Actinomadura rubteroloni: one gene and its partner. The protein of the gene in region 2 interacts with the protein of the main gene of each other region in a pairwise test. Links are inferred from orthologs where the notes say so. Each region holds a gene or a part of one and is shown on either strand. Other genes may lie near its edges.

Evidence for each region.
Region 1: the proteins of BTM25_RS11185 (region 2) and ftsZ interact in binary tests that used the Escherichia coli proteins (3 or more experiments, as listed by UniProt). The link is inferred for Actinomadura rubteroloni from one-to-one orthologs.

The regions. Positions count from the first base shown.
Region 1 is NZ_MTBP01000002.1:345,042-348,232, forward strand. The notes cover bases 290-3,168. They hold ftsZ (cell division protein FtsZ), read right to left. Parts: upstream 2,495-3,168; coding sequence 1,085-2,494; downstream 290-1,084. Other genes in these bases: BTM25_RS12965 (YggS family pyridoxal phosphate-dependent enzyme), read right to left, coding at 290-369; pgeF (peptidoglycan editing factor PgeF), read right to left, coding at 366-1,088; BTM25_RS12980 (cell division protein FtsQ/DivIB), read right to left, coding at 2,868-3,168. Outside these bases: more of BTM25_RS12965, read right to left, coding at 1-289; more of BTM25_RS12980, read right to left, coding at 3,169-3,191. UniProt on the Escherichia coli protein: Essential cell division protein that forms a contractile ring structure (Z ring) at the future cell division site. The regulation of the ring assembly controls the timing and the location of cell division.
Region 2 is NZ_MTBP01000001.1:2,511,476-2,514,639, reverse strand. The notes cover bases 161-3,012. They hold BTM25_RS11185 (rod shape-determining protein), read right to left. Parts: upstream 2,178-3,012; coding sequence 1,143-2,177; downstream 161-1,142. Other genes in these bases: BTM25_RS11175 (DUF4233 domain-containing protein), read right to left, coding at 2,975-3,012; ndk (nucleoside-diphosphate kinase), read right to left, coding at 2,411-2,821; mreC (rod shape-determining protein MreC), read right to left, coding at 161-950. Outside these bases: more of mreC, read right to left, coding at 1-160; more of BTM25_RS11175, read right to left, coding at 3,013-3,164. UniProt on the Escherichia coli protein: Forms membrane-associated dynamic filaments that are essential for cell shape determination. Acts by regulating cell wall synthesis and cell elongation, and thus cell shape.

The DNA of each region.
Region 1 (3,191 bases), on a different replicon or contig from region 2:
TCCGGTGCGCGCGGCGGCGTCGGACAGGGCCCGGACGAGCCGGACCCGGTCCACTGACTGCACGACGTCGGCGTACCCGGCGACCGATCGGGCCTTGTTGGTCTGGAGCTGCCCGACGAAGTGGCGGGTCAGCGCCAGGTCGGCGGTCTCCTCGGCCTTCGGGCGGGCCTCCTGGTCGCGGTTCTCGGCGACGTCGGTGATCCCGAGCCCGGCGAGGAGCCGCACGTCGGACGCGGGAAAGGTCTTGGTCACGGCGACGAGCGTGAGGTCGTCCGGCGACCGTCCGGCCGCCGCGCAGGCGGCGGCGATCCGGGCGCGGACGTCGGCGAGGTTGGCGGCCAGCTCGGCCGTGCGCTCCTCGGGCGTCATCCGGCGAGCCAGACGAACCCGGCGAACCGCCCGGTGACGCCGTCGCGGCGGTAGGAGAAGAGGTCCGGGGTCTCCAGGGTGCAGCGCGGGTCCGTCCGGACGTCGGCGACCCCGGCGCGGGCGAGCTGCCCGGCGATCCCGGCGCGGATGTCGAGCGCGGGCGTGCCCTGCCGGGTCGTCGCGCGCGCCTCGGGGACGACCGCCGCCACCTCGTCGCGCATCGCGGCGGGCACCTCGTAGCAGGACCCGCACGCGGCGGGCCCGACGGACGCGGCGATGCGCGCCGGGTCCGCGCCGAGGTCGACCATCCGGGCGACGAGCGCGGGCACGACCCCGGCGGCCGTCCCGGGCCGGCCCGCGTGGGCGGCGCCGACGACCCCGGCCGCCGGATCGGCGAGCAGGACCGGCGCGCAGTCGGCGACGAGCACCGCGAGCGCCAGCCCCGGGACGGTCGTGACGATCGCGTCCACGGCGAGGTCCGGTTCGGGCGCGGTCACGTGCGCGACCTCCGCGCCGTGGACCTGCCGCATCCAGACGGTGCGCGCCGGGTCGGTGCCGAGGACGGCCGCCGCGCGGCGCCGGTTGGCCTCGACGGCGTGCGGGTCGTCGCCGACGGCGCCGCCGAGGTTCAGCGCGCCGTACGGACCGGAGCTGACGCCGCCCGACCGGCCGGTGAACGCGGCGCCGACCCCGGCGCCGAGCCGCACCGGCGTGATCACTTCAGGAAGTCGGGGACGTCGAGGTCGTCGTCCTCGTCGAACACGACCGGACGGCGGCCCCGCCCGGACGCGGCCGGACCGTCGCCCTCCCCCGCGCGGCCGGCGGGCGTCTCCGCCGGGCGCGGCGCGGGCGGCCGCGTGCCCTCGGGCCCGTCGCCGGACGGCGCCGGGTCGGGCTCGGCCGCGTCCGCGCGGTCGGCGGGCGCGGGCGGCTCGGGCCGCGACTCGGGCTCGCGGCGGCCGGGCGGCGGGCTCACGGGCCGGGCCTCGGCGTCCGGGACGGACGCCGGTACGGGCGCGGCGGCGGCCTGCGCGATGGTCTGCGGCGGCACCGGCGGCTCGACGCGCCCTATCCGGCTCGGGATCGGGTTGACCGGCGTGGCCGCGACCGGCGGCGGCGTGGGCCGGGGCGGCGGCGGGAGCCGACGCGGTTCGGGCTCGGCGGCCGACTTGCCGGGCAGCAGTTCGTCGAACCCGGCGGCGATCACGGTGACGCGGACCTCGTCGCCGAGGGCGTCGTCGATCACGGCGCCGAAGATGATGTTGGCGTCGGTGGCGGCGGCGTTGGACACGAGCTGCGCCGCCTCGTTGATCTCGAACAGGCCGAGGTCGGACCCGCCGGAGATCGACAGCAGCACGCCGTGGGCGCCGTCGATGCTGGCCTCCAGCAGCGGGCTGGAGATCGCCATCTCGGCGGCGGCCACGCTGCGGTCGTCGCCGCGCGCCGAGCCGATGCCCATGAGCGCCGAGCCCGCGCCGGACATGACCGACTTGACGTCGGCGAAGTCCAGGTTGATGAGGCCGGGCGTGGTGATGAGGTCGGTGATGCCCTGGACACCGGACAGGAGCACCTGGTCGGCGGCCTTGAACGCGTCCAGGACGCTGACCTGCCGGTCGGAGATCGACAGCAGCCGGTCGTTCGGGATCACGATGAGCGTGTCGACCTCGTCGCGCAGCGTCTCGATGCCGGCCTCGGCCTGCATCGCGCGGCGCTTGCCCTCGAACGAGAACGGACGGGTGACGACGCCGATCGTCAGCGCGCCGAGCGACCGGGCGATGTTCGCCACGACGGGCGCGCCGCCGGTGCCGGTGCCGCCGCCCTCCCCGGCGGTGACGAAGACCATGTCGGCCCCCTTGAGGACCTCCTCGATCTCCTCGCGGTGGTCCTCGGCGGCCTTGCGGCCCACGTCCGGGTTGGCCCCGGCGCCGAGGCCGCGCGTCAGCTCGCGGCCCACGTCCAGTTTCACGTCGGCGTCACTCATCAGCAGCGCCTGGGCGTCCGTGTTGATCGCGATGAACTCGACGCCCTTGAGTCCCTCCTCGATCATCCGGTTGACGGCGTTCACGCCGCCGCCGCCGATGCCGACGACCTTGATGACCGCGAGGTAGTTCTGCGGTGCTGCCACGACGAGGGGCCTTTCCGCTCGCTCTGCCGACCGGTCGGAAGCGGTCCAGTGGACCGGTTCCGCCGCGGTGTTCCTGACCATTGCCCACGTCGCCTGCTCGGGAAGCGCGGCGGCCGAGGCCGTCGCCCAACCCTCACCCTCAACGTGAGGCTTACAGTTATGTCAACCTGAGGACTGATACGGACAGTAGGGCGGGCTTCCACCAGGGTCAACTAACCTGCCGCCAACTGCACCGGCGTGTCGCAGACCGCACGAGTTGCCCGGTTGGGGCGCCTGCGCGCCCCGGCCGGCGCGGTGGACCCGCCGTTTCCGTCCGAGGCTCAAGCGTGCCCGATCCGGGCGCAGTATTCGCCCCGACACACGGGCCGGGCCGTCACCGGGTGGTGATCACGTCCGGCGAGCTGACGTCGATCGTCCGCGGTCCGCGCCCCGCCGGCGTCCGCATCACGGCCTCGGCGAGCCGCGCCTTCTCGCCCGCCCGCTCCGGCGAGCCCCACACGATCGTGAGCCCGCCGCGCAGCCGCAACGTGACCGATTCCACGGTCGGCGCGGACACCTCGGCGACCTTCGCGCGCAGCCCGCCGGGCAGTTCCCCGACGACGCGCAGCGCCGCCAGCGTCGGCGGATCCGTCGGGGACGGCGCGCCGACCGTGAGCAGCGGGACGTCCGGGACCGCCGTGCCGTCCCGCACCGGGAA
Region 2 (3,164 bases):
GCTTTCACGGTCTTGTGCGGCGAGGGGGAGACCGACGGCGACACGGTCGGCGACGGGGACGGGGGCGGCGCCGGGCGCGGCGGCAGCACGGCGTCGCGCGGGTCGGACTTGGGCGGCGCGACGACGACCGCGACGACGTCCAGGCTGGTGAACCGCGCGAACGGCCGAATGTGGGCGGTGCGGCTCAGCCCGCCTTCGGGACGGTCGATGCGGTCCACGACCCCGATCGGGACGCCCGGCACGTACGGCGAGTCGCCCTGCGAGCCGAGCGTGACGAGCCGCTGCCCGACCTTCAGCGTCGCGTTCGCGTCCAGGAGCTGGAACCGCATCGGGGTGGCGCCGCCGTCGCCGAGGCCGCGCCGGCCGCGTCCGGTGACGATCCCGATCTCCTTGGTGTCCTCCAGCCGCGCGCCGACCGAGGACGCCGCGTCGGTCGCGAGCAGGACGGTCGCGGTCGCGGGCCCGACGCGGGTGACGCGGCCGACGAGACCGTCCGCGCTCATCACCGTCATGTCCCGGCGGACGCCGCTGCTGCTGCCGACATCGAGCGTGACGGTGTCCTCGAAGCCCTGGCCCGCCGAGATGACCTGCGCCGCGACGATCTTGTAGCCGCCGATCCCGGCGGTGCCGAGCAGCCGGTCGAGCTGGCGGGCGCGGCCGGCGTCGATCGCCCCGGCGCGGATCCGCTCGCGCAGCCGCTGGTTCTCGCGCTCCAGCCGCTCCGCGCGGCGGCGCTGGTCGGGCGCGTCGGTGATCGCGTCGAAGGTGTTGCCGACGGGCCGGACCACGGCGGCCGACGCGCGCTCGACCGGGCCGAACACGGCCGCGCCGAGATCGCGCAGGCCGCGCAGCGGCGAGTTCTCCCCGCCCCGGTAGTCGACCGTGATCAGCACGAGGGCCGCGACGATCAGCGCACCGAGGACCGACCGGGTCCGCCGGGTGTCGTTCACCGACCGTCCTCCCGTTGTCTCGGCTGTCCCACTGTTATCCCACTGCTGTCTGACCGCTGGAGGCACGACATGCCGGGACAGCCTCGCATGCGTGAAACGGCCGGGCGAGCCGGGCCGCGTTGATCTCTTTCCCGGCCCGCCGGGTCCCCGAACCGAAACGGGCGAATCGGACGCTAATTCCGTCCGGGCAGGTCAGTGACGCGGCTCGGGGACGAGCACCTGCCGCAGGGACTCGAAGTCCTCCACGCACTTGCCGGTGCCGAGGACGACCGAGTCCAGCGGGTTGTCCACGAGGTGGATCGGCATGCCGGTCTCCTCGCGCAGCCGCTCGTCCAGGTTCTTGAGCAGCGCGCCGCCGCCGGTGAGCGCGATCCCCCGGTCCATGATGTCGCCGGACAGCTCCGGCGGGCACTTGTCGAGCGTGGTCTTCACCGCGTCCACGATCGAGTTGACCGGCTCCTCGATCGCGCGGCGGACCTCCTCGGCGGAGATCACGACCGTCTTCGGCAGCCCGCTGACCAGGTCGCGGCCCCGGATCTCGGCGTGCGGCTCGTCCTCGCCGCCGGGATAGGCCGACCCGATCGCCATCTTGATCTCCTCGGCGGTGCGCTCCCCGAGCATCAGGGAGTACTCCTTCTTGGAGAACGAGATGACGGCCTGGTCCAGCTCGTCGCCGCCGACGCGCACCGACTGGCTCGTCACGATGCCGCCGAGCGAGATGATCGCGACCTCGGTCGTGCCGCCGCCGATGTCCACGACCATGTTGCCGGTCGGCTCGTACACCGGCAGGCCCGCGCCGATGGCGGCGGCCATCGGCTCCTCGATGATGTAGACCCGCCGCGCGCCCGCCTGGTAGCCGGCCTCCTTCACCGCGCGCTGCTCGACGCCGGTGATCCCGCTCGGGACCGCGACGACGATGCGCGGCTTGGCGAAGTGGCGCCGCTTGTGGACCTTCTGGATGAAGTAGCGCAGCATCCGCTCGGTGACGTCGAAGTCGGCGATGACGCCGTCCTTCAGCGGGCGGACGGCGACGATGTTGCCGGGCGTGCGGCCGATCATCCGCTTGGCCTCGATCCCCACCGCGACGATCTTGCCGTTGTTGGTGTTGATCGCCACGACCGAGGGTTCGTTCAGGACGATGCCGCGTCCGCGGACATAGACGAGCGTGTTCGCGGTGCCAAGGTCGACCGCCATGTCACGGCCGAGAAACGACAACTTGTTACCCATGAAGAAAGGGAGCCCTTCATGTCGGCGGGCGTGCGGAGCGGCACCCCCTATCGTAACGTGCCACGCGCGGCCGGGTCAGCCGCCCATTCGGTGCGTCGCGCCCAAAAAACCGGCGTTGACCTGGGATCGCCGGAGTAAAACAGACGCGGGCCGGACGGATCCGGCCCGCGTGTGTCGGTCGCGGCGGGGTGCGCGGTCGGAGTGCGCGCGAGGGTGCGCGGGAGGGTGCGCGGTCAGCCCAGTTCGGGGAAGAACAGCTTGATCTCGCGCTCGGCGGAGTAGGTCGAGTCCGAGCCGTGGACGATGTTCTCGCCGATCTCCAGCGCGTGGTCGCCGCGGATCGTGCCGGGCGTCGCGCTCACCGGGTCGGTCGCCCCGGCCAGGGCGCGGAACGCCTCGATGGCGCGCGGCCCCTCGACGACCAGCGCGACGAGCGGCCCGCCGGTGATGAAGTCCACCAGCTCGCCGAAGAACGGCTTGCTCGCGTGCTCCTCGTAGTGCGCCTCGGCGGTCTCGCGGGGCAGCCGCTTCAGCTCCAGCGCGACGAGCCGCAGGCCCTTGCGCTCGATCCGGCTGATGACCTCGCCGACGACGCCGCGGCGGACGCCGTCGGGCTTGACCAGGACGAGAGTGCGCTCGGACACGGGTGGTTCTCCTCAAAACGGATGGATGGGAGTGGCGCGCGGACGCGGCGGCCGGAACGGGGCCGCCGCACGGGCGGCGCGCCTCCGGCCGCGAAGTTTACCGGTCTCCGGGAGCGCCCGGTGGGACCGGGGGCGCCGGAATTCGGCGCGAATTCACGCGCCGGGCGGCGGCGCGTCTTTTCCGGACGGGTTTTCCGCTCGGGAATTGGCGGCGGCGGCCTGGACGGCTTCGGCCTTGCGCGCCATCCACAGCGAGGTCGCCCACAGCGCCCCGAAAAGGACACCGAGGAAGAACATCGTCGGCACGAGGAACCCGGTCAGCAGGATCGCGACCTGGAGGACC